4 regions of the Hahella chejuensis KCTC 2396 genome follow, and region 3 is predicted to be linked to each of the others. Evidence: riboswitches for the same ligand, from Rfam matches in the RefSeq annotation. Region 3 holds a riboswitch; each other region holds the start of a gene.
The links. A riboswitch is a leader RNA that binds a small molecule or an ion and turns the genes downstream of it on or off. The one in region 3 is predicted to bind cobalamin.
Positions count from the first base shown of each region.

Region 1: linked by a shared signal. The riboswitch ahead of HCH_RS04350 (TonB-dependent receptor plug domain-containing protein) and the one ahead of HCH_RS30845 (ABC transporter substrate-binding protein) in region 3 are both predicted to bind cobalamin.
Region 2: linked by a shared signal. The riboswitch ahead of HCH_RS29175 (CbtB domain-containing protein) and the one ahead of HCH_RS30845 (ABC transporter substrate-binding protein) in region 3 are both predicted to bind cobalamin.
Region 4: linked by a shared signal. The riboswitch ahead of HCH_RS31265 (ribonucleoside-diphosphate reductase subunit alpha) and the one ahead of HCH_RS30845 (ABC transporter substrate-binding protein) in region 3 are both predicted to bind cobalamin.

Region 1 is NC_007645.1:949,574-957,114, forward strand. Features, by position in the region: gene hppD (4-hydroxyphenylpyruvate dioxygenase) at 1-717, opposite strand, end outside; gene phhA (phenylalanine 4-monooxygenase) at 910-1,728, opposite strand; gene HCH_RS04335 (phospholipase D-like domain-containing protein) at 1,968-2,651, opposite strand; gene HCH_RS04340 (hypothetical protein) at 2,846-3,256, shown strand; gene HCH_RS04345 (DUF3012 domain-containing protein) at 3,407-3,595, shown strand; cobalamin riboswitch at 3,739-3,936, shown strand; gene HCH_RS04350 (TonB-dependent receptor plug domain-containing protein) at 4,048-5,994, shown strand; gene HCH_RS33555 (hypothetical protein) at 6,026-7,207, shown strand; gene HCH_RS04365 (cobyric acid synthase) at 7,246-7,541, shown strand, end outside.
Region 2 is NC_007645.1:6,596,468-6,604,008, reverse strand. Features, by position in the region: gene HCH_RS29200 (cobalt-precorrin-5B (C(1))-methyltransferase) at 1-241, opposite strand, end outside; gene HCH_RS29195 (cobyrinate a,c-diamide synthase) at 245-1,549, opposite strand; gene cobO (cob(I)yrinic acid a,c-diamide adenosyltransferase) at 1,583-2,182, opposite strand; gene HCH_RS29185 (ATP-binding protein) at 2,202-3,938, opposite strand; gene HCH_RS29180 (CbtA family protein) at 3,943-4,740, opposite strand; gene HCH_RS29175 (CbtB domain-containing protein) at 4,848-5,024, opposite strand; cobalamin riboswitch at 5,049-5,261, opposite strand; gene cbiB (adenosylcobinamide-phosphate synthase CbiB) at 5,365-6,309, shown strand; gene cobD (threonine-phosphate decarboxylase CobD) at 6,310-7,398, shown strand; gene bluB (5,6-dimethylbenzimidazole synthase) at 7,407-7,541, shown strand, end outside.
Region 3 is NC_007645.1:6,939,590-6,947,130, forward strand. Features, by position in the region: gene HCH_RS30820 (glycoside hydrolase family 3 protein) at 1-31, opposite strand, end outside; gene HCH_RS30825 (LacI family DNA-binding transcriptional regulator) at 348-1,364, opposite strand; gene HCH_RS32870 (energy transducer TonB) at 1,540-2,337, opposite strand; gene HCH_RS30835 (ABC transporter ATP-binding protein) at 2,334-3,116, opposite strand; gene HCH_RS30840 (FecCD family ABC transporter permease) at 3,113-4,084, opposite strand; gene HCH_RS30845 (ABC transporter substrate-binding protein) at 4,074-5,048, opposite strand; cobalamin riboswitch at 5,032-5,307, opposite strand; gene HCH_RS30850 (hypothetical protein) at 5,414-6,019, shown strand; gene HCH_RS30855 (PLP-dependent aminotransferase family protein) at 6,026-7,459, opposite strand.
Region 4 is NC_007645.1:7,043,488-7,051,028, reverse strand. Features, by position in the region: gene HCH_RS31300 (GNAT family N-acetyltransferase) at 1-432, opposite strand, end outside; gene HCH_RS31295 (FMN-binding negative transcriptional regulator) at 620-1,234, shown strand; gene HCH_RS31290 (MmcQ/YjbR family DNA-binding protein) at 1,255-1,638, shown strand; gene HCH_RS31285 (pilin) at 1,652-2,137, opposite strand; gene HCH_RS31280 (type II secretion system F family protein) at 2,162-3,142, opposite strand; gene HCH_RS31275 (pilin) at 3,146-4,117, opposite strand; gene HCH_RS31270 (hypothetical protein) at 4,362-4,661, shown strand; cobalamin riboswitch at 4,740-4,962, shown strand; gene HCH_RS31265 (ribonucleoside-diphosphate reductase subunit alpha) at 5,086-7,541, shown strand, end outside.

The sequences.
Region 1 (7,541 bases), 1.2 Mb from region 3:
TTCGCCTTTGTACTCCTGCAGATATTCTTCGATCTGAGACTTGTCGTCAGCGGACTCGTTGATCGGGATGCGGATTTTGCAGCAGGGGGAGGTCATGGCGCGGCTATGCAGGCCGGTCAACTTGCCTTCGATGTCGAAATAACGAATCTCGCGGAAGTTGCCGATGCGCTCGTAAAAGCCGGCCCAGGTGTCCATGTTGCCGCGGAATACGTTGTGAGTCAGGTGGTCCAGAGTGGTCAGACCCAGGCCTTTCGGGTGTTTATCCACGCCGGGGAAGTACTCGAAATCAATATCGTAAATACTGTCTTCGCCATATTTATCAACGAAATAAAGCACACTGCCGCCGATGCCATACACCGCAGGGATGCGGACTTCTTCGCCTTGAACATCGCCTTGGTCAAAGGGCTTGGCGCCTTGAGATACGGCGTATTCGAATGCCTTTTGTGCGTCTTTGACGCGGAACGCCATAGCGCAGGCGCAGGGGCCATGATCCATGCTGAACTTGTGGAAGTAGCTGGGGACGTTTTCGTTGACCAGGAAGTTGATGTCGCCCTGACGATACAGGGTGATAGCTTTACGCTTGTGTCTGGCGATGGCGGTGAAACCCAGCGTTTCGAAAAGAGGTTTCAGGCTTTCTGCGCCTGCTTTGTCAGGAGCTCCAAATTCAACGAATTCGAAACCATCAGTGCCAAGTGGGTTTGTATATACATTACTCATGATACAGTCCTCTGTATTATCAATTAAAAAACGCGTAATGGAATTGTCGTCAGCTGGGGCGAAGCCCCGCTTAGCTCCATTGGGCGCGGATTTCTGCGGCTATCAGTAGCTTCAATGCGAGTAATGCAAAATCGTTCATAACTTTAGTGGACTTAACCTGCTTCGTCTGTACGTCGTCGCCGTTCCCGCACGTCAGGCGCGGGCGGCTAACTTCTCCGGATTGGTTTGTTGTTTGGGCGGAAAAGTCGGGGCGAACAGCCCAAGTTCTTTGGCCTGGCGCACTTTATCCATAATGTCGCAGTGGGCGACTTCGTAAAGCTGTTTAAGGCCATCCAGCACATAATAAATAGGTTGCATGATATCGATGCGGTAAGGCGTTCTCAGCACATCCACGATATCAAAGGGACGGCGTTCCGGCGTATCGGAGAAACAATATTGCGTCTCGCCGATAGAGGACAGAATGCCGCCGCCGTAAATTCGTTGTCCCGCGGCGGAGTTCATCAGCCCGAACTCGACGGTGAACCAGTACAGCCGCGCCAGGAAGATGCGGTCTTCCTTGGAGGCTGAGTAACCCAGTTTGCCGTACATTTGGGTGAATTCCGCGAAGTAGGGATTGGTCAGCATGGCGCAGTGACCGAAGATTTCATGGAAGATGTCCGGCTCTTGCAAATAATCCATTTCATCCGGCGTGCGAATAAAGGTGGCGCAGGGGAATTTCTTATTTGAGAGTAAGTCGAAGAAGGTATCGAAGGGAATCAATGCAGGCACTTGCGCCACTTCCCAACCGGTTTCACGGCGTAATACGGAGGATACTTCCTCCAATTGGGGGATACGGTCTTCGGGTAAATCCAGTAACTTCAGTCCATGAAGATATTCGTCGCAGGCCACATTGCGTATGACCTTGTGTTGTCGTGTGATCAGCTCACGCCAGACGGCGTGTTCCGAATCGGGGTAGGCGATAAAGCCGGATGCGTCAGGCTCTCTCGCAACATACTTTGTACCTTTGCCCATTTTCTCACCTCGTGACGTGTCAGGAAGGGTGTATTCCATGGCACTCTTATTATTCTACCGGCTTGTGGCCGGCTTAATCTGGCGGCCGTCAGTTGGATTGGACGGCGCGAGGTCGGATTTTTTTCCGGCCGGGCCTTCCTCTGATTAAATGACAATCTGCAGAATTTGTCTATACATTGCTAATAACGGCTGGCGATTAGCGAGGGAGATTTAATGACGATTCCTTTCAAGCTTAAGGCTCAGTCGGTGAATGTCCGCCACAACTTGGCGAACTCCCCTGAGAACTCCCTGATGAGGCCGGGGTGGTCGGTAATGACGATATTCTCCTGATTATAAGTAGTGGCGCTGCGGGTCCAGTTAAAACTGCCGTGGATAAGCAGGCCATCGTCAATAAGCGCAAACTTATGATGCATATGGTGGGGTTCATCGTCCATCTTCACAGAAATGCCGGCTTCTTTAAATCGATCGATGTCGCTGCCGCGATCGAAGGACTTGTCATTGTCCGTGATAATCCGAATATTCAGCCCCCGTCTATGGGCGTTAATAATTTCATCCGCGATTTTGTCATCGGAAATGGTGAACACGCAGATCTGCAGGCTGCTTTGAGCATTGCGTATGCGTTCTATGATTGCGCGACGACATTGTTCCCCGGGACTAAAGTAGGCTCGCGTTAAGTTACTCTCCTCTTCGCCTGAGTCCAAAGCCTTGATCACCCGCTCCAGCCATTTCAACGCCCTGAGCGCCTCATCGCCCCCATTGACGATCAATGGACGGGTCAACTCAAAGGCGCGATTACGCATAAAACGCACCTGATCCGGCTGTAAAGTCTCAAGCATCGCCAGCAACGCCTGCTTCTCAGCATTATCAAACCTTTCATCCGTGAGGGTTTGTTGGAGGAAGAAAGTCAGTTGGTTCAGTTGCATTGTGCTCGCACCTTTTACTTCGAAAGTCGGAAAAGAGTAACTTTTTGAGATGCAAATCGAAATAGTGATAGGCGTCGCTGGAGGAGAGGGATGTTGGCCTGGAAACTTTCCGTCGAGCCAAAACAAATGTTGCATTTGTACGGTGAATATTATGAATTGTAAGCCTTTTGTTCAGGCCGTGTGAGTGATCAGTGATGAAGTCTAGGTACGGCAAAATTTTGCTTATTGTTCTTTTACAGCTACTGACGGCCGCTTTCGTCTTTCATTTCATATCTATCGTTTATTCAGAACAGCAGGCGGCAGCCAATGGGGTTAGCACAATTGAGGTTAAGAGCGGCGTGCGTTACCTGCTATTGCCGCTTGTCGTCACGGTTATCATTATCACAGGAGTGATCGACCGGAGATTAGGTTCGGCATTCTTTAAAAAAGCGCAGGGAGGAATTATTTTCGCAGCCTTTTTATGCTTACTTTTTATAGGTTGGTGGATGGAAATGTCGGTAGTCTACTTTATTGAAAGCATGGGATATCAGGATTGTGGAACAACATATTCAGGGGTGTGGTTGAACGTTTCACTTTACGCGCACGCATCTGAAGTATGCCCTTAACACACTGCTTTAGCGTTGCTTTGCTTGTGCTGGAAACCTGTATCGTCAGATAGGTCGATGGCTCGGAGCCGGCAATCACTCCAATTTCCAGTCCTCTCCTGTATACTTGCTCGCTAAAGATGAATTGATGACCTGATATTTGGGATTACTATGGCGATTAAACGCGTATCTTCTTGGCTATTGGTGGTGGGGTTGAGTCTGGGCGCATTGGCTGGCTGTTCTCCTGAGGTGGGGAGCAAGGACTGGTGTGAGGATATGGCGACCAAGCCGAAGGGTGACTGGACGGCGAATGAGGCGACGGATTACGCCAAACATTGTCTGTTCCGCTCCGATAGCTAAGCGAGCGAACTCCGCTCCTCACTTATTGGGAACAGGGGCGAGACTACATTTTGATAGTTATCAACAGGTTGTCGTCACCTTGAAGCCTGTTGTTTTCGTGAGGCGCTTTGTGCGCCTTGACTTTGCCGGGGCGGCCATTTAGCTTACGCCCCATTGCATCAGGTGTCCCACGAACATTCGTTCACGGGATGAAACGGGAAGTCGGTTAAAATCCGACGCTGCCCCCGCAACGGTAAATGAGTCAAACGACAACCCCCTGTCACTGCGGATTCGCGGGAAGACGTTGTCGCCGGTTACGCCACTCATGAGCCCGGAGACCGGCCTGACGCCTGCTGATCGCGTGGCATAGCGGAGGGCTTTGCCGGGATTCGTCTGACTCGACTCCTTTCCCTCTTTGCTTGTTTCCGCTGCGCAACCATTACATTCACTGGCGCTACTCTTGTCGGAACATTATGAGGCTTGTAACCCTTTTGCTTTTAGTTGGCTCTCAACTGACCGGCGCTCGCGCGGAAGAGTTGGGGCCTGTTGTCGTCGAAGCCAAGGCGCCATCTGCGGATGAGATTGACGCGGAATATCAGACTGGCTTCGTGAAAGTGATCAAGCGCGAGCAATTTGACTCGAAAGTCGCCACCGTCGCGGATGTGCTGAAGAATGAAACCGGTGTCCAAGTGCGGCAGAGCGGTGGGTTGGGATCTTACTCGGCTGTTTATCTGCGCGGCTCCACCAGTAAGCAGGTGAATGTTTATCTGGATGGGGTTTTGCTAAACGACGCCACTGGCGGCGCGGTGGACTTGAGCCAGATATTGTTGAGCGGCATTGAGCAGATTGAAATTTATAAAGGCGCGACGCCGATTCAGCTGGGCTACTCCGGGGTCGGCGGCGCGATCAATATCAAATCCCTTCGCTTCAGCAAGCCCATCAAGCAATTGGCCCTTGGGTATGGATCATTTAACAGTCGCAAAGGGGCGCTTACTTTCGCCGATAGCGTAGGTGAGACAAACTACCTCGCTTCTCTCGATTATCTCGGCAGTGATAACGATTTCGAGATGCTGAACAATAATCAAACTGAATTTAATCCCTACGATGATCGTGTAGAGCGCCGTCGTAATGCGGACTTTAGTCAGTTCAACGGCATGTTGACAGCGGAGCGAAGCTTGTCGGATCGTACGGATCTGCAACTGATGGCGCAACACTTCAATAAAGATCAGCATCTGCCTGATATCGCCAACTTAGAGAGTACGCGAACCAGTCTGGATACGGATTTCACTCGTTTGCAGAGCAAACTGAGTTTCGCGAGAAATGCGCGGGAAAATTACACCGGGCGTATATTCTGGTCCACCCAGGAAGAACGATATGACGACAGTCAAAGCCGCGTCGGCCTGGGCGTGCAGAAAACACGAGCAAATACGGATGTGGTCGGCGCAGAGCTGTATGGCTCCTATTCATTAGGGTTGCATCTGTTCTCCGCTACATTGGAGGCGCGGAAGGAAACTTATCAAGAAGAGGACCTGACCCGACGCAGCCAAAAGCAGGACTTTGAGCGCATGACCTATTTATTGGGAGTACAGGACGAGTGGGCGGACGCGGAAGACATCTGGCTGGTGCGGCTGAGTGCGCGCCAATATTTTCTTGAAGATGAAACCCCTGCTGCATCCATGAGCGGACGCGTGGAGACGGCTTCCGACAGCGCTCAGTATCACTCATTGCAGGCGGGCGTTCGTTACCGCCTGACAGATTGGTTGTCGCTCAAGACCAATGCATCCCGTGATGTGAGGTTCCCTCAGTTAGCGGAGAAGTTCGGCGATAGAGGATTCTTCATTGGTAATAGTGAGTTGCAACCGGAAACAGCGTTGAACGGTGACATCGGATTTGAAGTGGGCGTAGATAGTTTTAGTGTATCAGCGGCCTATTTCTATCGGGATTTAAAAGATGCTATCGTCCCCTCTTATGACTCAAGGGGAGTCGGCCGCTTTGAGAATGTTGGCAAAGCAAGGGTTAGCGGAGTGGAAGTGGACGCCATGTATCGACCTGTTCCCGCCTGGACGTTTATCGCCAGAAGCACCGCCCAGGACACAGAAAACCTGTCAGACGCTCGCGATCTGCACGGCAAACAACTGGCGGGCGCTTACACCTATTCCCACTTTTTATCCGCCGCCTGGAGTATCGGGCGCATCACCACCTCCGTCGAGTATCGCCATGAATCCGGGGCTTATTACGACAGCGCTCAGGAAACGGAAGTGGAAGATCAGAACATTGTCGATGTGGTGGGACGCTGGTCCGATGGCGAGACTACTGTCGAAGTCAGCGCAAACAATGTGACCGATGAAGTTGTTGAAGCCTTTAATGGTTTCCCCTCTCCTGGGCGTCACTTCTTTGTGTCTTTAATGCATTTATTTTAATGGCTTACTTTTAATAAAAGAGGGTTCGGTCATGCCAACAAGCTACAAAATATTAGGATGGATTGGTCTATCTCAAGCGCTTGTCTTATTACTGAATGGATGCGGAGGTGGTGGAGTTGAAGGTACTGCAGGCACAACTCCAAAATCAGAGACCCTCGCAGTTATCGCTAACATTTCTACAAATTTTGACTCAAGTGAAATATCTATTGCTTCAGCCGTTTCTCCTTATGATGTTGAGGAAGGTTATGCTGGCTCAGACAAGTCTGACATCGCAGTTGCTGTTTGGGGGGATTACTTTTATCGCTTGGGTAAGTTTGGTCAAGATAATATTACTAAATATAGTTTTGACCGTCCGGGTGGAGTTCCTGAGTGGCAGGTATCGACCAATGATCCAGGTAAGTCTTTAAGTAATCCATACGATATCTTATTTGTTAGTGAAACGAAGGCGTATGTCCTTCGTTATGGTGCGTCTTCCATCTGGGTGGTTAATCCAAGTGATCCGGAAGACTTCAAAATTAAAGAAATAGATTTGAGTCACTACGATGACGATGGCGTGCCAGAAATGTCGGCGGGGGTTATCGTGAATGGGCGTCTCTATGTGGCCATGCAGCGCATGGACTCTACATTCGCGCCGGATGAAGCATACGTAGCCGTCATAAATACGGCTACAGACAAAGAAGTCAATACATTTACTGATGATGCTCATTACGGGATTAAACTAAGTATCAAAAATCCGCACAAATTAGTGGCGATGGATGGCTTTGTGTATGTTGTTGGTTCTGGCAGGTATGCGACATCTTCGACCCCCCCTGACTACACTGGGGGAATTGAAAAAATTAATACCAGTAACTATACCCACACTCAGATAATTGATGACGACCTGGGTACTGATCATCCATACGGACTTATTACAGATATGGCGATAGTATCAAGCACAGTCGGTTATTTTAAAGGATCCACCGGCTATAAAGATGACACTCTGTATCGTTTTGATCCATCTACAGGGGCTACCTATAAGTCCTTTATTCCGGGAACGAGCAACACAAATCTCCGAGCCCTTGCAGTAAGTCCTAGTGGAGAGATATGGATAGGTATTGGAGGAGATAACCCTGGTTTGGTCATAGCAAGTGTTGTGACGGAGCAACGGAAAAAAACGATTCCTGTTAACAAGGACCCGGCACAGATCGTATTTATTAAAGTCGAGAAAAACTAACTCAATAAAAATATTGAGTATTGGTTAAGGGAAGCGTTATGACTAATAAGACGCTCATGATCCAGGGAACCACTTCCGACGCTGGCAAAAGCACACTCGTCACCGCAATATGCCGCAGTCTGTTGCGGCGCGGCGTGAAAGTGGCGCCGTTCAAGCCGCAGAATATGGCGCTTAACAGCGCCGTAACAGTGGACGGCGGTGAGATTGGGCGGGCGCAGGCGGTGCAGGCGCAGGCCTGTGGCCTGCAGCCGCATACCGATATGAATCCGGTGTTGTTGAAGCCTAATACGGATATTGGCGCGCAAGTCATTATTCATGGAAAAGCCCGCGCCAA
Region 2 (7,541 bases), 340 kb from region 3:
CGTCGGGATCGTCGCCGGCGTCCTTAACCGTGGCGGCGTAAGCGCTATACACGTCGAGACGGCGGCATTCGGCGATGGGCAGACGCACTTTCCTGCCTTTCGGCAAAGTGACTTCGCATTCGTCGCAGGATTTTCCGGTCAGCAGCAGGCGGGCGGCGGCGAGGGCGCAGGCGGTGGCGCAGGTCCCGGTGGTCAGACCTGTGCGCAGCGGCTGTTGGCGTTCGGGGCTCTCCCGCCACATGCCTCAGACTTCCGTGGGGCCTGGCCGGAACAGGTTGGCCACGGCGCCGGGATTGGAAGGGAAGAACAGGTGCAAATAGGTGGCGGTCAGGCCTTTGCTGCGCACGATGACCTCGCCGGGAGCAGGATGGCGCTGACGGCGGCCATAGGCGATGGGCGGCAGGGTTCCATGGCTGCGGGAGTGATGATGGGCGTGAGCGCGCACGTCGCCTTCCGGTAGCGGCGCCGTCTGCATACCCTGACAACCGCGCTTGGCGCGCATTTCACCGGCTCCGGGAATAAGTCCGGCCATGGCGAAAATACGATCTTGCTGATCGGTGAGGGTTTCCTGCGCATACAGCATGCCGCCGCATTCAGCGAGCATCGGTCGGCCGTCCATAAAAAAACGTTTCAGCGCCGCTTTCATGGCCTGATTGGCGGACAGGCGCTCGGCATGTAATTCCGGATAGCCGCCGGGCAGCCATAAGGCGTCAGCCGGCGGCGGCTCGCTGTCCTCCAGGGGAGAGAAGAACAAAACCTCCGCGCCCATCTCCTGCAACAAACGCAGGTTGGCGGCGTAGATAAAGCTGAACGCCGCATCCCGGGCGACGGCGATGCGCGCGCCAGCGAGCATGGGCCTGACGGCGGGCAGCAGCGCCGGCTTGAACGTCGCGGTGGCGGGCAGGTTGGCCAGCGGCGTATGGGCGATGGCGGCGGCGGCCTGATCCAGGCGCTGTTCCAGTCCCTGTTGCTCATAAGGCTGCACCAGACCCAGATGCCGCTCCGGCAGGGCGATGGCGTCGTCGCGAAATATTCCGGCCAGCAGGGGAACCTGCGACGGCAGGCTCTCAGCGATGAGCGACAGGTGCCGCTCACTGCCGAGGGCGTTGGCGATGATTCCCACGCACTGAAAGTCGCGACGGTAATTGGCGAGTCCATAGGCCACCGCGGCGGTAGTCTGCGCCATGCCCTTGGCGTTGATCACGACGGCGACGGGAAGGTTGAAGCGGGCCGCGAGGTCGGCGCTGCTGGGCTCGCCGTCCAGTAAGCCCATGGCGCCTTCGATCAGGATTAAATCGGCTTCGCGGGCGGCGCGGTAGAGCTGATCGCGGCAATATTCCTCACCCGCCATCCACAAATCCAGCGGCTCCACCGGCGCCCCGGACGCAATCTGCAAAATCTGCGGATCGAGATAATCCGGGCCGGTCTTGAAGACGCGCACCTTACGTCCCTGGTTGCGATGATAACGCGCCAGAGCGGCGGTGACGGTGGTTTTACCCTGGCCGGAAGCCATGGCGGAAATAAACAGAGCGGGACAACGGGCCTGCATCAGTGCGCTTTCTCCATCAATCTTCACTCATAACTAAAATTCGATACCCGCTTGCGCCTTCACGCCCAAACGGAAAGCGTGCTTTTCATCCTGCACCTGACTGATGGTGTCGGCGATGTCCTGCAACTCCGTCGCCATGGTGCGCCCGGTGATCATCACGTTTTGATGCTGAGGGCGGCGTTGCAGCGCCTTGACCATGGGCTCCACCGGCAGGTAGCCGTACTTGACCATGTAGCTCAACTCGTCGAACAGCAGGAAATCATAGCTGCCGTCGGTCAGCAGTTGCTCCGCCAGGGCCCAGGCCTGACGGGCGGCGGCGATGTCCTGCTCGCGATCCTGGGTTTCCCAGGTGAAGCCATGCCCCATGACGTGAAAGTCCACGCGGGGATGGTCTTTGAAAAACAGAAATTCGCCGGTGGCGTCTCTGCCTTTGATGAATTGAATCACCGCGCAGCGATGGCCGTGGCCGAGTGAGCGCGCCATAGTGCCGAAGGCGGAACTGCTTTTGCCTTTGCCATTGCCCTTGAGCAGGATAAGCACGCCGCGCTCTTCCTGGGCTTGCGCGATGCGCTCGTCAATGATGCGCTTCTTGTTGGCCATGCGACGGCGGTGTTTTTCGTTTTCGTCCAGCATCAGTCGTATCTCCGGGGCGTTAGTGTTCCAGGGCGGCGCGCACGGCGGCCAGCGGGGCGTAAGCGGCTCCGAGGCGTTGCGCCAGTTGTCGGCAGCGATTAAGTCTGACGGCGGTCTGTTCGGTATCCACCACCCACAGGGGCGAACCCCAAATCAGATCGTCCAGCGGATCGCGGCTGCGCCCGTCAGTCAGCAGCAACGTACGGCAGGTCAGATGCGGGTTGGCGCGGGTCTGTCGCGCCAGCAGTTGGCGCGCATGCAGCAGCGCCTGTCGCAGCGGCGTACCGCCGCCAGCGGGAAGTTCGTTGAGCAGGGCGGCGATATCTTTGGGGGCGCGTCGGCAGGGTATCACCCACTCCGTGCGCTGCGCGCCAAACGCCAGCACGGCCAGTTTCTCCCGCGCCAGGTAGGCCTGTCGGGCCAATCCCAGAATCACCCCTTTCGCCTGCGCCAGCGCGCGTTGACTCAGGGTGGAGGCGGAGGTGTCCAGCAGGACGCAGTTCAGGGTGTCGCGACTGTGGCGACGGGGTTGATAGCGTATTTCGCGCAACCCGTCGTCCCGATTGTCGGGGTGGACGAGCGTGGCGAACCAGTCCGGCCGTGAGGACAGCGCCTGCCAGCTGCGTTGCGCGCGACCGAGGGCCGAACCTTGTCGTTGTTCCGCGCCGCCGCGCTGTGTGTCGCGACGAGAGGACGGAGAACGTAGCGTTGGGATCTCGGGCAGTTGTGGCGTCACAGGCTTGTCCGCCGCCATCCGTTGCGGCGGCATGCCCCCCCAGTCGCCGGCGGTTCCGGAAGATGACGAAGAAGATGAATCTCCTCCACTGTTGGCGCTTCCGCCACCTTGAGGGGGCGCGGCGCCAGTGGGGGGAGGGGGTGTGTCCTGATGTTTGGCGCGATGGCTAAGCGCGAACGAACGCGTCGCCGCTACGTCTTCCACGCTGACCTCGTCGCGTCCGTTCCAGGCGGCGTGGGCGATGGCGGCGCGGCGCCAGCAAATGTCCGCGCGCACGCCTTCTACGCTGGCGGCGAGGCATTGGCTGGCGATATCCCGTTGTATATCTGTTGGGCAGAGAACCTGCGGCAGGCGTTCGCGGGCGGCGGCGATGCGGCTTTTCAGCTCTCGTTGCGCATCGCGCCATTGCGCCCGAAACGCGTTGCGATCCTGTTCGAAGGCCAGACGCCGCTCCACAATAGCCATGCGCTGTTCCACGTCATAGGTTTCATCCAGCGTGACCGCGAGACCGAAACGGTCCTGTAGCTGCGGACGCAGTTCGCCTTCATCCGGGTTCATGGTGCCGATCAGAATAAACTGCGCCGGATGGCTGTGACTGAGGCCGTCCCGCTCGACAAAGTTCACGCCCGAGGCCGCCGTGTCGAGCAGGGCGTCCACCAAGGGGTCGGGCAGCAAATTGACTTCATCAATATAAAGCACGCCGCCGTGAGCTTTGGCCAACAGGCCGGGGTTAAACTGCACGCGTCGCTCGCCCATAGCCTGTTGCAGGTCAATGCTGCCGATCAGGCGCTCTTCCGAAGCGCCCAGGGGCAGAGTGACGAATTTGTCCGCCGCTTCCGGCAGCAGATCCGCCAGTCCCCGCGCCAGTGTCGATTTGGCGGAGCCGCGCGGACCGCTGATCAAGACGCCGCCCAGATGAGGATTGATGGCGGCGAGCAGCAATGCGGTTTTCAGCGGCTGCTGGCCGACAACCGCGGCGAAAGGGTAGGCGGCGGGGGCAGCCTGGGCGGCGACGTCCATTGACTCAGCGCGCCTGCAGCGCAGCGTCCTGGCTGCTCCAACGACGCAGGAACCAGGCGCAGGCCAGCCCGACGATCACCCAGAACAACGCGTTGGTCAGGGTGGCGGCGGTGATGAATTGATGATGCAGCATCTGTAGCGCTTGCAGAGCCTGTGGGTTGGCGGCGGCGAACTCCGGCGCATTGGCGTGCGGCGCGCCGACCAGGTGGGGAATAATCAGCAGAGGCAGTCCGCCCAGCTTTTTCCATCCCGGCGCGAACGCCAGCAAAGCGAACCCGATAGCGGTGACCAAGGCGGTGGCGATCCACCACAGCTGGCGATTTTCCAGCGCGGCGGCCTGCATACCGGGAATCTCCGGCGGCAGTCCCAGGGCGGGAGCGACAAAGAACACGCCATAGCCCGCCAGTCCCCACACTAATCCCGCGCCCCAGCCTGCGCCGCTTTTGCCGCTGAGTCTGGCGGCGTACATACAGGCCAGCATCAGGGCGCTGAAGCCGATACCGGCGAGCACGTTGGCAAGCAGGGTATACAGGGTGCGCTCCAGGCCGTCTTCCGGGGCCCAGGCGTCTTCGTCATGATGATGGCCGCCAGCTTCGGCGCCGCCGTGGTCGTGCTCATGATGGGCGTCCGCCGCCGCATGCTGGTGATCTTCCATTACGACCGGCTCAGGCTCCTCGCCGCCTTCGTAGGTTTCCGCCTCCAGAATGATACTGGTGACCTGGGAGTGTTGTACGGCGCTCAGCAGGCCGCCAGCCAACAGGCCGACCAGCAGCGACGCCAGGATAATACGCTGAAATAACATGTCTCTTCCTCATGCGATGCGTCGTCGTGCGTGTCTTAAAACCTGTGCGGAGTTGACGCGGACGAACGGACGTCAGGCCCTGTAGGAGCCAGGAGAATCAGTATTTTTTAGTGACAGGGGAAGGCAAACGCATGCCGGGTGTCGTGGGCGGCGTTGTGAGCCGCATCCATGGACAGAAAACCCACTGCGAACAGAATCAGTCCGCCGAAACACATGGCGCCGATAAGTTGTAGCGCTGCGTTATTGGAAGCCAGCAATGGAAGAGAGAGATTTTTAGTTTGCATGATCTGCGCACCTACCCGTACGAACTGCAGTGGATAAAGCAAGGCCGGTCTCCGGGCTTACGAAAGGTCGAAGCATTTTCGACACAACATTTGCGCCTTCCCATGTCAAAACTGACGACACAGTGGCGTTGGCAAATTACTTTCGATTACCGTTGCGGGGGCAGCACTGGATTAGCGTAACGCGCACCAGATTTCCCGATTATCTCGCGGTCGAGCACCTTGGTCAGCGGGATATGCTATTGGCTGAATGCGGGGGAAGTCAACAAGTTAGCGGGTTGCAATGCGCGTGGACCATGGTGAGAATAGGTCGCCTCATCATGAGCCTGGCGCATACCGACCGATGGAAACATTGCTGATTCTTGTCCTCGCCCTGAGTTTCGACGCCCTGCTGGGAGAACCGCGCCGGCTGCATCCCCTGGTTGGCTTCGGGCGTTACGCCGGCTGGGTGGAAGGGGGCATCCGCATCGCCGACTTCTCTGCGCCAACGATGCGCGCGCTTGGCGCGGCGGCGTTGACGGCCGCTATTCTGCCCTGGACGGCGTTCGCCTGGCTGGCGGGCGAGTGGAGTGAATCTTCCGCCTGGGTGCGTATCCTTTTCTCCGCTTTCGTACTCTATCTCGCTATCGGCTGGCGCAGTTTGCTGGATCATGCGCGCAGGGTCGCCGCGCCGTTGCGCAGGCATGACGCGGACGCGGCGCGGCGCAGCTTGTCCATGATCGTCAGCCGCGACACGGCGGGACTGAGCGAGGAGGAAATCGCCTCCGCCGCCACGGAATCGGCCCTGGAGAATGGCAACGACGCCATCTTCGCCGCGATCTTCTGGTTTCTGGTCGCAGGCATTCCCGGCGTGGTGTTGTATCGTCTCAGCAATACGCTGGATGCAATGTGGGGCTATAAGAATGCGCGTTATGTGAATTTTGGCTGGGCGGCGGCGCGATTGGACGATGTCCTCAACTGGATTCCCGCCCGCCTGACCGCCTTCAGTTACGCCTGTTGCGGCGCCATGGACAGCGCCCTGCAATGCTGGCGCGCTCAGGGCGCACACTGGAAAAGCCCCAATGCGGGACCGGTAATGGCGGCGGGCGCAGGCGCGCTGCGGGTGCGGCTCGGCGGCGCGGCGACTTATCACGGCAGCCTGCAACAACGGCCGTTGCTGGGCTGCGGCGACGCCGCCTCGGCGCAATCCATCGAAGGCGCCTGTGCGCTCATCAATCGCGCTCTGGCATTGTGGACGGCGACGGTCGCCTTGGGAGCATGCGCGCTGTGGCTGTGGGGAGCGGTTTGAATGAACGGGAACGACTTCGATAACGGGGCCGGCCATGCGGGCCCTCAGGCGGAAGAGCCGGTTCCCGTCCATGGCGGCGACCTGGGAAAGTACAGTCAACTCTACGGCATTGACCCTGATGACTGGCTGGATCTGTCCACCGGCGTCAGTCCGTTTCCGTACCCATTGACGAGCATTCCGGCGCAAGTCTTTCGGCGTCTGCCTTATTTCGATCCGGCGCTGCAACAGGCCGCCAGCGCTTATTACGGGACGGATTCCCTGCTGGCGATTCCCGGCGCGCAATGGGCGATTCAGCATCTGCCCGCCTGCTGCGCGCCCGGCGCAGCGGCGCTGCCGGACGTCGGTTATCGCGAGCATGAGCATCACTGGCGTCGTCAGGGTTTCAACATCGTCCACTATCCTGCGGGGGATCTGGCGGGGGCGGCGGCGCGTCTGGCGCAGACAGAAAACTTGCGCGTGCTGGTGGTGATTAATCCGAATAACCCCGCCGCCCGTACGACGCCATTGGCGACGCTGCGTGAGTTGGCGCAGGGACTGCAAACTCGCGGCGCGGTGCTAGTGGCGGATGAAGCCTTCGCCGATGCGGAGGCGGATTCCAGCCTGCTGGGCGAGACCTTGCCGGAGAACGTCGTTGTGCTGCGCTCCTTCGGCAAATTTTTTGGCTGGCCGGGAGTGCGTTTGGGATTTGTGGCGGCCGCGCCTTACTGGCTAGCGGCGTTGCAGCGCCAGCTTGGTCCCTGGACGGTGAACAGCGCCGCGCAATATGTGGCGACGCGGGCGCTGCGCGATGAGGCCTGGATTGTCGCCATGCGCGATAAACTGGCGCGAGTGAGCGAGTCATTGCAGGACCTGTTGTTGGCGCAGCCAGCCTTGAAGACAGCGCTTGAATGCCGCCGCACGTCGTTGTTTGTTTCCGTGTTGACGACAACCGCGCAGGCCGAGCGGATTTTCCAACGTTGCGCGCAGCGGGGAGTGCTGATCCGCCTGTGGCGGGTGAATGCCGAGCTGGCGTACTTACGGTTTGGACTTTTTGACTTGGAGGACGCTGGTCTCGCAGGGAGACTGACCGCCGCCCTCGATAACAAATAAGGCAATTCATGACAGACAGCGGCTTTTCCCCTGAAGAAAGACAGGCGGTGTATCGCGCCATCTATGAGCGACGCGATATGCGTCATTTCCTGCCGGACCCGGTGGACGACGCGACGTTGGAGCGCATTCTGCAGGCGGCGCAT
Region 3 (7,541 bases):
CCTTCAGTTTGAGGCGTCTGGATACGTACATGTGGTCACCTTTTTATATTTAGCGATAGTGGACCGAAACATTATGAAAGCGCTTTCATTTTAGATTTAAAAAATTGGCGGCATACCCTGATACGTCATATTAATCAGACAGACAAATAGCTTCCTTCTATGTGTCTGCAGCGGCAGAGCCTTAACAGCGACCGTTTATTAACGAAAATCAGGGCCTTCGCCAGCTTTATCGGCGCTAAACGGTAAATTCACCGTAAAACAGCTCACGCCGCAATGAAAGCGATTTCATAAATTGCCCTAATTCGGGCGTTATTGTCAATAGAACATAATAACGCCGAAAGGAGGTTTTAAGACGCAGGGGAGGTTTTGGGAGGGGCGACGGAGTCGCGCAACACCAGTTCCGGCTCAAACATAGGCGCCGGCTGCGCCCGGCGTTCGCCCTGAATGGACTGAATCGCCAGGGCCGCAGCGCGTTTACCCATAGCGTTCACCGGCTGACGCACGGTGGTCAGGGCCGGATACAACAACGAGGCGTACTCCACGTCATCGAAACCAACCAGGGAAATCTCTTCAGGTACGCTCAGTTTGGCTTCGCGCAACGCCTTCATTGCGCCTGCGGCCATCTGGTCGTTGCAGGCGAATATGGCGGTGAAGTCGCGACTGCGCTTCAACAGGCGCTGGGTAGCGACGTAGCCGCCTTCAACGGTGAAGTCGCCTTCCACAACCAGGTCCTTGTCATAGCTCAGTCCCAGGTTTTCCATCGAACGACGGTAGCCAGACAGACGCGCGCGTCCTTCCTCGTTTCCTAACGGTCCACTGATACAGGCGATGCGGCTGTGGCCGATGGACGCCAGATAATCCACCGCCAGATGGCTGCCCTGCTCGTTGTCGACGATGACGCACTCGCCAGCCAGTTCAGGCACATAGCGGTTCAGCAGCACCAAGGGCGGCGATTTCTCTTTCAGGGCGATCAGTTCCTCATCCGTCAGGCAGTAGGGAAACAGGATGATGGCGTCACAACGGCGGCCGGCCAACATGTCGATGGTTTCCTTAATTTCCTCGGAAGAGTAATTTTCTACGGAAATGATGAGGTTATAGCCGGATTCCCGCAATGCCCGCTCCAGACTGGAAATCAGCGGGCCGAAAAATACGCCAAGCAAATCCGTCACCACCAGCCCGATATTGTTGGAACGGTTGGTGACCAGTCCCTGAGCGAATGAATTGGGACGATACCCCAGATCCTTCATGGCTTTGAATACCCGTTTACGGGTGCTTTCCTTAACGGGAGCCGTGTTGTTAATTACACGGGAGACTGTGGATATCGAGACCTTCGCGCGGTCGGAGACTTCTTTTATTGTAATCATTCGGAGGACGGGCACCTTGCTTAAGGGGAAACGCTTTCATAGCCGGCCATCATGGGAGAAGCGGGCAATGCATGTCAACTAGGCCATGGCCTAACAAGCTCCCTTGCAGCCCAGGTTCAGGGACATAGCCACAATGGGAGTCTGCAGGAAGTTATGCGCCAGGACGGGAAATTTGTCAATTAAGGCGAAACACTACCGGCACCACGATGGTTTCCTCCCCCCCTCCGCTCACCGCCGCCAGACGCCAGCCGGAGAGGGTTTTCAGCGCCTGTTTATCGAGCACGCTGTAGCCGCTGGAGCGCTTGATGGAGACTTTCAGGGGAACGCCCAGGGCATCCACCAACAGCTCCACCAGGACTGTTCCCTGCCAGCCGCGGCGGGTAGCGAGGCCAGGGTATTCAGGCTTGGGCGTGTTGGCGTCACCCAACTGATATCTGGGTTCCGGCGGCGCAGAAACGGGAGCCGCAGCCATAACTGGCGCGGGCTCCACAGATGGGGGCGCTGGCGTCGGGGTCGACGGAGCAGATTCGCTCACTCTGGGGGCGTCCTGTGGCTTCTTCGCCGGGGTTTGCGGAACGGGTTTGTGCGCCACTTGCTCTGGCTCAACCGTCTTCTCTCTTACGGTTGGCTTGCTGACAGGGGAAGGTTTGGGCCTGGCAACTGGCGTCGCAACCTGCCGGGGCTCCGCTTTGGGTTTCGGGGGAACGGGTTTTGGGACCTCGACAGGTTGGGGCTGCGGAGTGGGCAGGGAAACTGGCGCCGCTGCGGGTCGCGCTGGCGCGGGAGCCGCGGAAACTGGCGCTGGCGCCGCCGGGGCCTGTATGGCCACTGTCATCGTAGTCGATGTGAGTCGATCTCTAACTGGCTGCGGCGAATTGAAATACAACATCAACGTCAGATGCGCCGCCAGAGAAGCGACCAACGCCATCCATAGCAATGGCGGATATTTGCCGTTGACGATGTCAGTGCTCACTTCAAACTCCAGGGCAGCAAATACGGCTGCTCCTCATGACGTCCTCTCACCACTGAGACGCCGAACGCCTGTTGAATACGTTCATCGCTCAATACCTCATTGGCGCCGCCCGCCACCACGGTTCCGTCCGGCATCGCCAGCATCGCCCGCCCACAAAAGCGCAACGCCAAGGTCAGGTCGTGCAACACGACTACGCCGATTCGCCCTTGTCGGGCCCAGTTCTGCAAATGGCTCATCACCTGAATCTGGTGTTGCGGGTCAAGGCCGGCCACCGGCTCATCCGCCATCAATACGGGAGCGTCCACCGCCAGCGCCCGCGCCAGCATCACCCTGGCGCGCTCGCCGCCGGACAAACGGGTGACGGTGCGCTGCGCCAGATGCGTCACATCCGCTTGCCGCATGGCGTTCTGAATCAACGCCTGGTCGTCGGCGCTTAGTTTGCTGCGCTGCGTCTGCGCCGGAAACCGTCCCAGACTGACCAGGGTCTCCACCGTCAATGGCCAATGGCAATCGGTGTCCTGATCCAGATATGAAATATGCTGCGCCCGCTGTTTCGGCGCCATCTCGCACAGATCCTGACCTTGCAGCCGCATAGCGCCGGATAGTTTGGGGATCAGGCCGACTATGGTTTTCAACAGGGTGGACTTGCCTGCGCCGTTGCTGCCCAGTATCGCCGTCAGTTGTCCGGATGGCAGACGAAAACTGACATCGGATAAGACCGGAGCCCCGGGATACCCCACCTGCAATCCGCTTAGTTCCAGACTCAGCGCGTCGCTCATACCAGGGCCTCCGCTTTACGCAGGTGACGCAACAGCCACAGGAAAAACGGCCCGCCCAACAACGCTGTAATGACGCCGACTCGCAACTCCGGTCCCGGCGGCAGACAGCGCACTGCAATATCGGTAAGCAGCATCAGACTGCCGCCCGCCAGTGCGCTGGGCAGCAGCAACCGGCCCGGCCGCCACTCGGTGAACGGCCGCAACATGTGCGGCACCACCAGTCCCACAAACCCGATGACGCCGCTCACCGCCACACTGGCGCCCACCGCCAATGCCACGCCCAGCCCCGCCACCCATTGTACTTTCTGCAGACGCACGCCCATGGAACGGGCGGTATTTTCTCCCAGCGATAAGGCATCCAGGGAGCGCGATACGCTGAACAGCAAGACCATGCCCAATAACGCAGGCGGCGCCGCCAGATAGAAGTGTTGCAAAGTGCGATGTTCAAATGAGCCCATCAGCCAGAACAGAATGTCCTGCACCGCGAAAGGATTTGGCGCCATATTCAAAGCCAGCGCCGTCAGCGCTGAACTGAACGAATTAATCGCGGCCCCGGCGAGAATGATCATCACAATGCCCGCTTCCGACCCCACAATCGCCACCAGCGCCAGCAGTCCCAGCATGGCGCCGATAATGCCCGCCACCGGGGTAAACAGACCGCTGGCGGAAAATCCAAAATAGATGGCGCACACGGAACTCAACGCCGCCGTGGAGGACACTCCCAGTACGCCGGCGTCCGCCAGCGGATTGCGCAACAGCCCCTGCAATACGGCGCCGGACAACGCCAATACGGTTCCGCATAACAGCGCCAACAGCGTCCGCGGCAGACGCACTTCCCATAGAATCAACTGAGTTTCCAGGTCCCATCCCGGCCAGCTCACTCCCGACACCCGGCCGGTGCATAGCGATAGCGCGAACAGGAAAGCCAGCGTCAGACTTAATACCCATAGCAGCCGGTTATAAGTCATCCGCGACCTCCCCTTCGGAGGCCTTACGCTCATGCGCCAGGATATGATCCGCCACCTTTTGAGCCGCGAGGGTCATGGCGGGGGTTCCACAGGACAACCAGTCGGCGGGGATATACAGCGGTTTAAACCGGGAGGGACGGCGTTTCAGCAATGGATGCTCCACCCAGTTAGTGGCCAGCGCCTCACTGTCATAGCTGTTGCTGACCAGCACCAATAAATCCGGACGCCAGCGCACCAGCGTTTCCAGATCTACCTGTCCCCAGCCTTGCACGCCTTGCTCACTCGCCACGTTGATCACGCCGATGGCGTCCAGAAAAGCGTCCTGAAAATTCCCTTCGCCAGCGATCCAGCCATTGGCGTTAAGGACCAGCGCCTTTACCTGTTTATCCGCTATCTTTCCATGAACATCCGCGAAGTAATCGCGCAATCCTCTGACAATGTCCGCCGCCTGCTCAGGCTTACGCACGGCCTCCCCCACCATTCGCCAGCTCGCCTGCAAGTCGTCAAGGGATTGCGGCAGCGGAATCTCAACCCATCGCATATTGAACTTTCCCACCATCGGCTTCAGCGAGGACGCGCCATACTGGCCCGCCATTACGATATCCGGCCTGAGTTCGAGCACCTGCTCGATAAAACCAAAGTTGGCGGGAATGTCGCGCAGGGTCGGCGCAATTGCCAGCTCAGAGGGCTGATGGCTGAGCCAGGTGACCGACACCAGATTTTCCGGGGCGAGATACCCCATCATCTGGTCAACGCACTGGTTGACCGACATGACTGTGGGCTCAGCCGCGCGAACATCGCCCGCGTTGACGGAAAGAGTGAAAGTAAGCGCTGATAGCAATCCCAGGGCCCGAAAAGCCTTAACCAACATGCAGATGCCGCCTTGAATCGATGCGAGGTGCGAATCCGGCGTAAATTCCCCGTTTACGGTCGGATATAACAGGCTCTGAGTGAGAGCGAACAATGGCAGGTCTCCTGGCTTGCGTTTCGCAGCCTAACCCCACCTTCCCGAGCATGGAGACAGTCTCCAGTCAGTGGCTTTGACGGCGTCGCGGTTAGGAGGGGCGACGCTATCCGGGGCAGGCTCTTCGCTCACAGTTGCGGGGACAGCTCCGGTTGATCAGGCCCTGGTATGATTGGGCCCGCCGGATTCCCATTTAATCCTGCTCACATCGAAAATGATCGAACTTTGAGCAACTGGAACCATTGCGGCCCACATTATCGTGAATTGGTCATTTTAAGTCCAGAAAGCCGCTGAGGGGCGCTGGACCTGTCTGCAAGATTGTGTCAGTTTTACGCTCCCGTAATCACCGACAAGAATAAGACTGTATGACCGACGCGCCTCTGTCCCGCCATGGACTCATTCTGAAACGCCTGTTGTTCCTTGTGTTTATATACGCGGGATTAGCCTACGGTTTGAGCCTGCTGGAATATACCGTCTTCAATCTGACCGGTTGGTCGCCGGTGAGCATTGAGCGCAGTGTCGAACTGCGCAGCCGGGAAGAGGTGAAAAAAGAATTCGATCTTTGCGGCGGCCCGCTATTCGCCGCCAACGCCGTAGTCAGCGCCCGTGAAGGCGACCCTCTGCTCGCCCGCTGCGGACGCTTCTGGCCCTTCTATCATTACACCATTGAAGCCACCGCCCACCCGTTGCTGCCGGGCTCCTTCATTCTGTACCCGGATGAAGCGCCGGAGGCCGCAACCGCGCGGGAGAATTTCATTATCAATATGCAGGTGGTTAACGGCGGCTTCGCCTTGGTGGCGTTATTTGTGATTGGCCTGAGCTGTTTCGCCGGCTATCGCTTTCTTATCAGGAAAGACGAAGAAGCAGGCTACAGGACCGCCTTTCATGGCTTTATCAGCAGCTTCCTGATGCTCGCCTGCTATAGCGGCGTCATGTTTCTCATTGACCCCACTTTCAGCTTTGGCTGGTAATCCCGCTTAGCCTGCGCGCAACCAACCCCCCAGCTGGCGGATCGCGTCTTCCGCCTCCGCCGTCCAAGGGGCCGCGCAATTGAGGCGCAGGCAATGCCTGTACTTGTCGCCGTCGCCGCTGAACAGGGTTCCCGGCGCAATGCTCACCCCGGCGGCCAGCGCTTTGCGATACAACGCAACGGTGTCGCGACCTTCCGCCAACTCCACCCACAGCACAAAACCGCCCGCCGGCTGCGATACCCGCACGCCCGGGGGAAAATGCCGCAGCACCGCCGTCGTCATACGCTCCACATGCACCGCGAACTCATGGCGCATGCGTCGCAGATGGCGGTCGAAATCCGCCTGCGCCAGATAATGCGCCACCGCCATCTGCGGCAAGCTTGGGCAGGCCAGGGTGCTGGCGAATTTCAGGTAGCCGACCTGGGGCAGCCAGCGCCCCGGCGCCATCCATCCCACCCGCAAACCGGGGGCGATTGATTTGGAAAACGACGAACAATACAGCACGCCGCCGGCGCGGTCATAGCTCTTCGCCGCTCGCGGCCGCAGACCGGAAAAGCCCAACTCGCCGTAAATATCATTCTCGATCAGAGGAACGCCTCGGACTTCAAGCAAGCGCACCAGCTGCTCCTTGCGCTCATCCGGCATCAGGCATCCCAGGGGGTTGCTAAAATTGGGCATGGCCACACAGGCTTTGACCGGCCACTGCTCCAACGCCAGTTGCAGCGCCTCCAGGCTGAGCCCGCTTTTAGGATCAGCGGGAATTTCCAGCGCCTTTAGTCCCAGCGCATCAATGACTTGCAGCAACCCAAAGTAAGTGGGCGACTCCACCGCCACTACATCTCCCGGCTGCGTCACCGCCCTCAACGCCAGAGTCAGCGCTTCGTGACATCCGTTGGTAATGAGAATATCGTCCGGCTCCAGGTCGCACCAGGCGTCCTTCATGCGCTGCACGATGGCCTCGCGCAAACGCAGCGCGCCAGGAGGAAAGCTGTACGCCTCAATCTCCTCACCAGACTCGCGCAACGCCGCCCGGAACGCCTTTTCCATCGCCGCCGCCGGCAAGAACTGCGTCGCTGGCGCCGCCATGGCGAAATTCATCCCCCGCGGCGACTGAGTCGCCTGCACCAGGCTCATGATGGTCTGCTGGGTGTCCACCAAGGTCGGTGCGCTCTCGAATCCCGTCACCTTGGGCAAGGCCGCGCCCCCTTCGGCTGCCCCTTCCTGGTTACGACGACGCACGTAATAACCGGATCGCGGCCGCGCCTCCACCCAGCCCTGCCGCTCCAGCAGCCGTTGCGCCGCCATGATGGTGGACACGCTGACGCTGAAGTGCTCCACCAGATCGCGGGTCCCTGGTATACGGTCTCCCACGGCGTACATTCCCTGACGGATACGCCCCGCCACGGCTTCCGCCACTTCTTCGTATCGCTTTTTGCTCATACCGGTCGCCGCCTCATTCATACGTAAACAAGCACAGTTCTTCATCGATATATCAGTACAGTGAGCGAAAATTAAAAACTGT
Region 4 (7,541 bases), 100 kb from region 3:
TTGGAAGCCGTGCTTGCGAAACAAGGCGAGACTGGGCGCATTGTGGGAGAAAATCACCCCGACAAGCGCCGTCACGCCAAGCCGCGGCGCTAACGCTATCGCGTGACCTAACAGGCGGGCGCCCAGCCCTTTGCCTCGCTGCTCAGGCGCCAGATAGATGCTCAACTCTGCGGTGTGCCGATATGCTGGACGAGAATGATAGGGTTCGAAGCTGATCCAGCCCAGGATATGGTCCGCTTGTTCCGCCACTAACAAGGGGCGTTCATCGGTATGCCGCAAAAACCAGTCCCGGCGACTCGCTGCGCTCACTTTTTCCGTATCCGCCGTGACTTGCCTCGACGCGACCGTGGAATTATAGATATCGACAACGGCTTGCAGGTCTGCCTCTTGGGCGGGACGTAACTGGAAATCCTCAAAGACGGCGTTAAGCATGTGATGTCCTTAACCATGAGAGTTGTGAAACGCTCAGCCGTTATAGCGTAAAACTTTATTATCGAAAAGCCCGCTGGCAAACCCTGTCAGCGCGGGGTAAAAACGCTATATTATTCAACCCGATGCGTTAGACGCCATCAGGCGCGACGTTTTACCCACAGTCCTTGCAGTCAGGGATATTTCGACTATGTACATGCCTGCTTCATTCAAGGTGGAGGACCGCTCCGCCATGTTGGATTTTATTGACCGTTGGAGTTTTGGCGTTTTGATGACGCTGAAGGCTGGAGTGCTGGAGGTCAATCAAGTTCCTTTTATACTGGATCGAGAGAATAACCGTTTGTACGGGCATCTGGCCCGCCAGAACGACCAATGGAAAGAGCTGGACGGCGCCGATGAAACTCGAGTGCTGTTTCAGGGACCTCATGCGTATGTGTCGCCGGACTGGTATGAAAGCGCAGGAATGGTCCCTACCTGGAACTTTATGAGCGTGGAAGTGCGGGGACGCTCAGAATTATTGCCCCCTGAACGCCTGCCCTGGCTGTTGGAGCAGTTGAGCGACAAACACGAAGCCGCCTTCGATGAACCCTGGAAAATGAGCAAAGTTCCTCCCGCCAGACTGGAGGCGATGATGAAAGCCATTGTTGGCTTCAGCATTGATATCGAAACCTTGAACGGCAAGTTCAAACTCAGCCAGAATCGTAATCCGCAGGACCGGGCTGGCGTGATTGCGGGGCTGTTGACGCAGCCGGACGAGAACTCCCGGTTAATCGCGCAGCGGATGCAGTTGCTGCAGAAAGACTAACGACAATCAGAGGCGATAACATGGACTACGCGGCGGCCAGACAGACGCTTTTAAGTAAACCTGAAGCCATTGAAGATTTTCCGTTCGGGCCCGAGGTGGCGGTGTTCAAGGTCAGGGGAAAAATGTTCGCGACCCTTGGCGTGGAAGACGGCGAAGGGCGCATGAACCTGAAGTGCGATCCCGTAGAGGCGTTGGCGTTGCGGGATATCTTCCCCTCTGTAACGCCGGGTTATCACATGAATAAAAAGCACTGGAATACACTGGCGCTGGATGGCGGGGTGCCGCCTGGAGAAATCGAACGGATGATCGATAACTCCTACGCGCTGGTGGTCAAAGGCCTCACCAAGGCGGACCGGCTGGCCCTTGAGCTGCGCTACGGCAGGGAAACCCTGTTCCCCGCCTGAGCGTTTTCGGCATTCAGAACCGGCAGTTGGACGGCAAGTAAGCCGGTTCAATATCCGTCTTGTTGGCGCCGATGGCCTCCATCCCCTCAACCGCGGGACTATGCCCGCACAGCCAGGTCATCGGGCTGGCGGGGCTGCCAGTCACAATGGCGGGACGGATGGTGAGATATTTGTCCTGCAGACTTGCATTCACCTTGTTGCCCAACTGAACATGAAAGGCGCCGTTCTCCAAGGTAATGTTCTGCACAAAGTTGCCTAATAACTTGTTGGGCGCAGGAATACCTGCGGCGGCGTTATCGGTCGGAAAATCGCCTTTGTATTTGTAATACTCTTTCACCTGATCTCGCAGTTCGCCCACGATAGTGACCGCCTCAGTGACTTGCGCCCGAGTGACGTAGACCTGATAACTGGGCAGGGCGATGGACGCCAGGATGCCAATGATGGCGACCACGATCATTAATTCGATGAGGGTGAAGCCGTTTTGCGCTGTGTTAGTCATAATTCTGCCTTTGATGAATAACGGTTAAAAAGCGGAGCCTAAGCCGAATAACGGGAGGTAGACGGCGATGATGGCCGCTCCCACCACTATGGTGACCAGGGTGCTGACGCCTGCGACGAATTTGGTTTTGAAGGAAGCCAGCGCCGCAGAGTACGCGACATTGAGACGCTCGAACTGATACGCCAACTCCTGTTCCAGCGCGTCAGTTTTCAGGGCGATCATCAGATCCAGGTATTCCGGCTGCGAGAACTTCTCTTCCGGGCTGGCGCTGGAACAGAGCTGCAATGCTTCACGTAAGGAGGTTTCCGCATCCAGACCGGAGCGGTTAAGCAGGTAGGCGTTGGCGAGCCAGATATAACGCAGATGGGCTTTGGCGATAGAGGACAAGCCTGGGAGGCGTTGCATGAAGTCCGGCATGGGCCTCAACCGTCGAATACAATCGACCGTCTTGAACCCAATCCAAAATAGCGGAATCAAACCGATCAAGACGAAGATCCAAACCGACTGAAAAGTCTCCATGCCGGATATCAGAGTCAGCGTAAATGCTGGCAGTTCCATGTTCATTTCACTGTAGAACGCCTGAAATCCAGGTAACACCTTGATGAGCAGGACGCTGAAAACAATGATGGCGACCATTAACAGGGCGAAGACGTAGCCAAGCAGACTTTGCACTCCGTCCCAGACGCCCCGCCAGGAGACTTCCATGGCGTGAGAGTGGGAGATATAACGTTCCAGAAAGCCGGATAGCGAGCCGCCTTTGGCGCGCACAATGGCGGCGAGTCGACTTAAGTCGTAGAAGGGACTGTCCTGATAAGGCGTCGCATGTAAGCTGACGTCACCCTGTAATACTTTTTTCAGTTGCTCAACCTGAGGCTGTGCGTGAGCCGGCAGGAGAGGCTCCAGTCTGGCCAGCGCCTGTTCCAGAGAAAGCCCCTGTTGAACCTGATGGTTCAAATGTCGCAACAATTGGCTCAGATTCGAGTTTGGCGAAGAAATAAGGATCACGATTTAACCTCTACAGATATAGGGGAGTTGCTCCGGAGGCAGCGAGCTTTTGTCGTCGCCGTAGACTTTGCGTGGACCCGAGTGCGCTGATGCGCATGTCCAGCCCAGGGTGCGCAATGCGCCATCAGGATTGCTGACGACCGGTCGAAAGCTGATGGTCCTTGGCGCTTCTCCCGCGCGAGGGGAAAGGGTGAAGTGCAAGGCGCCGTTTGGATCTAGTTCAATATGCTGGAAATAAGTCGGCTCGACATTACTCAAAGCGTGCAGCCCTTCTCTGTCAGGCCAGACGCCGGAGTAAGCGTACGCTTCCGCTATGTCCAGTCTGGTCCCCTCCAATAAGCCAAAAGCTTCGGTCAGGCGGGATTTGATGATCCCGTTACGTCCGGCGTTCAATGCAAACGTCAAAGCGATACAAACAACGGCGATGCAGGTGAGTATCTCCAGCCAACGAAAGCTTTCGGCAGTCTGAAAAGAGGGTTTTAAAGCGAGGGGCGCGCCTCCAGATTGCGGCGGCGGGCTGACTTCGAGTGCAGAGACGCCGGCGCTCGACTGGGCTGGAACAGCTATGAACTGCTGATTGATCCACCGCGCCCGCCAGTTCAAATAGGTCAGAAAAGGAAAGGCGGACAGAATAAACAAAGGATGCAATGCTTGCGCGAGAGTAGAGGCCGCTATCACGGCTGCAATGTAAAGCGCGCTGGACCATGGACCTAGTAGAGGGTCAGAACGGCCCGCCAAGGAGGAACTGCGTGCGAGATTGCCAATCAGAGAAGGAATGAAAAAGTAAAACAACAGGCCACGCAGCGGCGGCCAGATGGGATCTCCAGATATTAGCCGATACTTGCGCCAATTCATGTAATGCCAGAACAGTTCGTACACGCCCAGCGTTAACACATACAAAAGACAGTGCAACCACATAGGCGGCGCAAAATAGGGCGTCAGTTTTTCTTTGAAAAAGCGGCGGCGTTCAGGCAAAGCCAATCCTTAATGCGAAAAAGAAAATTATTAGCAGTTTAGCTGATTTGCATCCTGGATTACTTTGGATTCAGGTAATTACCCGTTTATTTTTGGGATGACAATGAGGTTGGGCAAAATTCGCCTGTTAGGTCGCCATGAAAATCTTGGATATGTGAAGGTTGACGTTAGGGACATCAGTGTGGTTTCGCTGTATTGACTGCGTCGGTTTACTGTTTAGAATGGCCGCCTTTTGGGAATTCTCATGGATTTGAATCTAATCATTGGCGTCTTGATCGAGAGTGCTTGCCTGTTCGCCGCGGCCAAACTGCTGAAAGTCTCGCTGGCGTTTATTGAAGCGTTCTTGATCGTTCTTACGGCGGCTTTGATTGTACACTTTGTCTATGGTCTTCTTGGCTTTCTTCTCGCGCTGGGGTTTTATTTGGTGGCGTTGAAGTTAATCACCAAAGCGGATGCCTATTCAGAGATTTTTATTCTTACCATCATCGGCGTGGGCGTCCAAGCGCTACTGAAAAAGTTCTTATTCGCCGTCATTCTTGCCTGATTTCATCCAGTTTGCCTGCGGCTTTGCTGCATCGCCTTTACGCTACATCTAGTATTTACTTTTAATATCTAAAACCATATATTGTGCTCCAGCTATGGTTCACGCCTGTTCACAGGTTGTGCTAAGAGGGAATCCGGTGAGAGTCCGGTACTGACGCGCAGCGGTGTGGGGGAACGAAAGCGACGCGGGTGAAAACGCCCACGCACTGTCCTGAAAGTGGATGGGAAGCGGTCGCCGTAGGTTCTAAAAAACGTGTAAACGCCCCCGAGTCCGAAGACCTGCCATGCTGAAGTTTTCATGCCTTCGCGACTCAGGGTAATGATAAAGCGCCGCTCTAAGCGAGGCGATTTTCGTCCTGTCTGTGCGTCGCTTTATGTCCCGGTTCGCGGAGGTTCGGCCAGAACACGCGATAGAGGACAATCCCATGACCGGCAGTTTTTCGTCCCCCAGTGAGGCGCGCGCCTCCAGCTCCCCATCTGTTTCATCCGAGTCACACACTCATAACGCCCTGCTGCAGGTGATCAAACGCACCGGTCAGGCTGCGCCGTTTGACGACCGCAAAATCGCTATGGCGGTGACCAAGGCGTTTTTGGCGGTGGAAGGACAGTCCGCGTCCGGCTCGCCCCGTGTGCGGGATTCCGTAGAAAAACTGGTTAAAGATATCGTGGCGCGTCTGCGTCGCCGCAGCCCGGAAGGCGGTTCGGTGCACATCGAGGAAATCCAGGATCTGGTGGAATTGGGCCTGATGCGCGGGGGCTTTCATAAAGTGGCCCGCGCCTATGTGCTGTATCGTGAAGAGCATGCCCGTCAGCGCGCGCCGGCGCCAAGCGAACAGTCAGGGGAGACGCATCCCGATATCAATGTGAAATTCGCTGATGGCTCGGAAGCGCCTTTGAACATGGGACGTCTACGTACAGTGATCAGCGATGCCTGCGCGGACCTGGACGGCGTCAGTGAGGAAAAAGTGCTGCAGGGCGCACTGAAAAACCTGTACAACGGCGTCAAGCATAAAGACGTCAACGCTGCCTTGGTCATGGCGGCGCGTCCGCTGATCGAAGAAGAACCCAACTACTCCTATGTGTGCGCCCGCTTGTTGCTGGATGGTCTGCGCGAAGAGTCTCTGAGCTATCTGAACATCGCAGCGTCCGCGACCGAGGGCGAAATGGCGGAGCTTTATCCCACCGCATTCCGCGCGATTGTTGAGCGCTGCGTAGAGCATGAATTGCTGTCGCCAGAACTGCTGAAATTCGATCTGGAGCGTCTGGGCGCCGCGCTTAAGCCGGAACGTGATCGTCAGCTCACCTACCTGGGATTACAGACCCTTTATGACCGCTACTTTATTCACTGGCGCGAAACCCGTCTGGAACTGCCGCAGGCGTTTTTCATGCGCGTCGCCATGGGATTGTCGGTGCAGGAAGACGATCCCAATGCCCGTGCGATTGAGTTCTATGATCTGTTGTCCTCTTTTGATTACATGTGCTCTACGCCGACCCTGTTTAATGCGGGAACCAATCGTCCGCAGTTGTCGTCCTGCTACCTCACCACAGTGCCGGACGATCTGGAAGGCATCTACGGCGCGATCAAGGATAATGCGCTGCTGTCCAAATGGGCGGGCGGTCTGGGCAACGACTGGACGCCAGTGCGCTCTCTGGGCTCCCATATCAAAGGCACTAACGGTAAGTCTCAGGGCGTAGTGCCGTTTCTGAAAGTCGTGAACGACACGGCGGTGGCGGTGAACCAGGGCGGCAAGCGTAAAGGCGCGGTGTGCGCTTATCTGGAGTCCTGGCACCTGGATATCGAAGAGTTCCTGGAGCTGCGTAAGAACACCGGCGACGAGCGCCGCCGCACCCATGACATGAACTCCGCTAACTGGATTCCTGACCTGTTCATGAAGCGGGTATTCGAGGACAAAGAGTGGACCCTGTTCTCACCCAGCGATGCGCCGGATCTGCATGATTTGTACGGCTCTGCTTTTGAAGCGCGCTATACCCATTACGAATCCCTTGTGGAAAGCGGCGCCATCACCCTGTTCAAGAAAGTGCCTGCGCAGAATCTGTGGCGCAAGATGCTCTCCATGTTGTTCGAAACCGGTCATCCCTGGGTGACCTTCAAAGACCCCTGCAACCTGCGTTCGCCGCAGCAACACGTTGGCGTGGTGCACTCCTCGAACCTGTGTACGGAGATCACACTGAACACCAGCCAGGACGAAATCGCGGTGTGCAACCTGGGCTCGGTCAACCTGGTCAACCACATTCGCAATGGCGAAATCGATCACGATCGTTTGCGCAACACGGTTTATACCGCAGTGCGCATGCTGGATAACGTTATCGACATTAACTATTACGCAGTGCCCCAGGCGCGCAACGCCAACCTGCGTCATCGTCCGGTGGGCATGGGCCTGATGGGCTTTCAGGATGCGCTGTACAAGCTTGGCCTGCCTTACAGCAGCGTAGAAGCGGTGCGTTTCGCTGATCAGTCCATGGAGCTGATCAGTTATTTTGCGATTACCGCTTCTTCCAATCTGGCCAAAGAGCGCGGCCGCTATGAAACCTACGAAGGTTCCTTGTGGGATCAGGGCGTCCTGCCTATCGATTCTCTGGATCGTCTGGAGCAGGAACGCGGCGCGGAATTCTGTACGCTGGATCGCGGTCACAGTCTGGACTGGGCGCCGGTGCGCGAGCTGGTGAAAAAGCAGGGCATGCGTAACTCCAACGTGATGGCGATCGCGCCCACGGCGACGATTTCCAACATTGTCGGCGTATCCCAGTCCATTGAACCGACTTATCAGAACCTGTTCGTCAAATCCAACCTGTCCGGCGAGTTCACCGTGATCAACCCCTGGTTGGTGCAGGAATTGAAAGCGCGGGATTTGTGGGATTC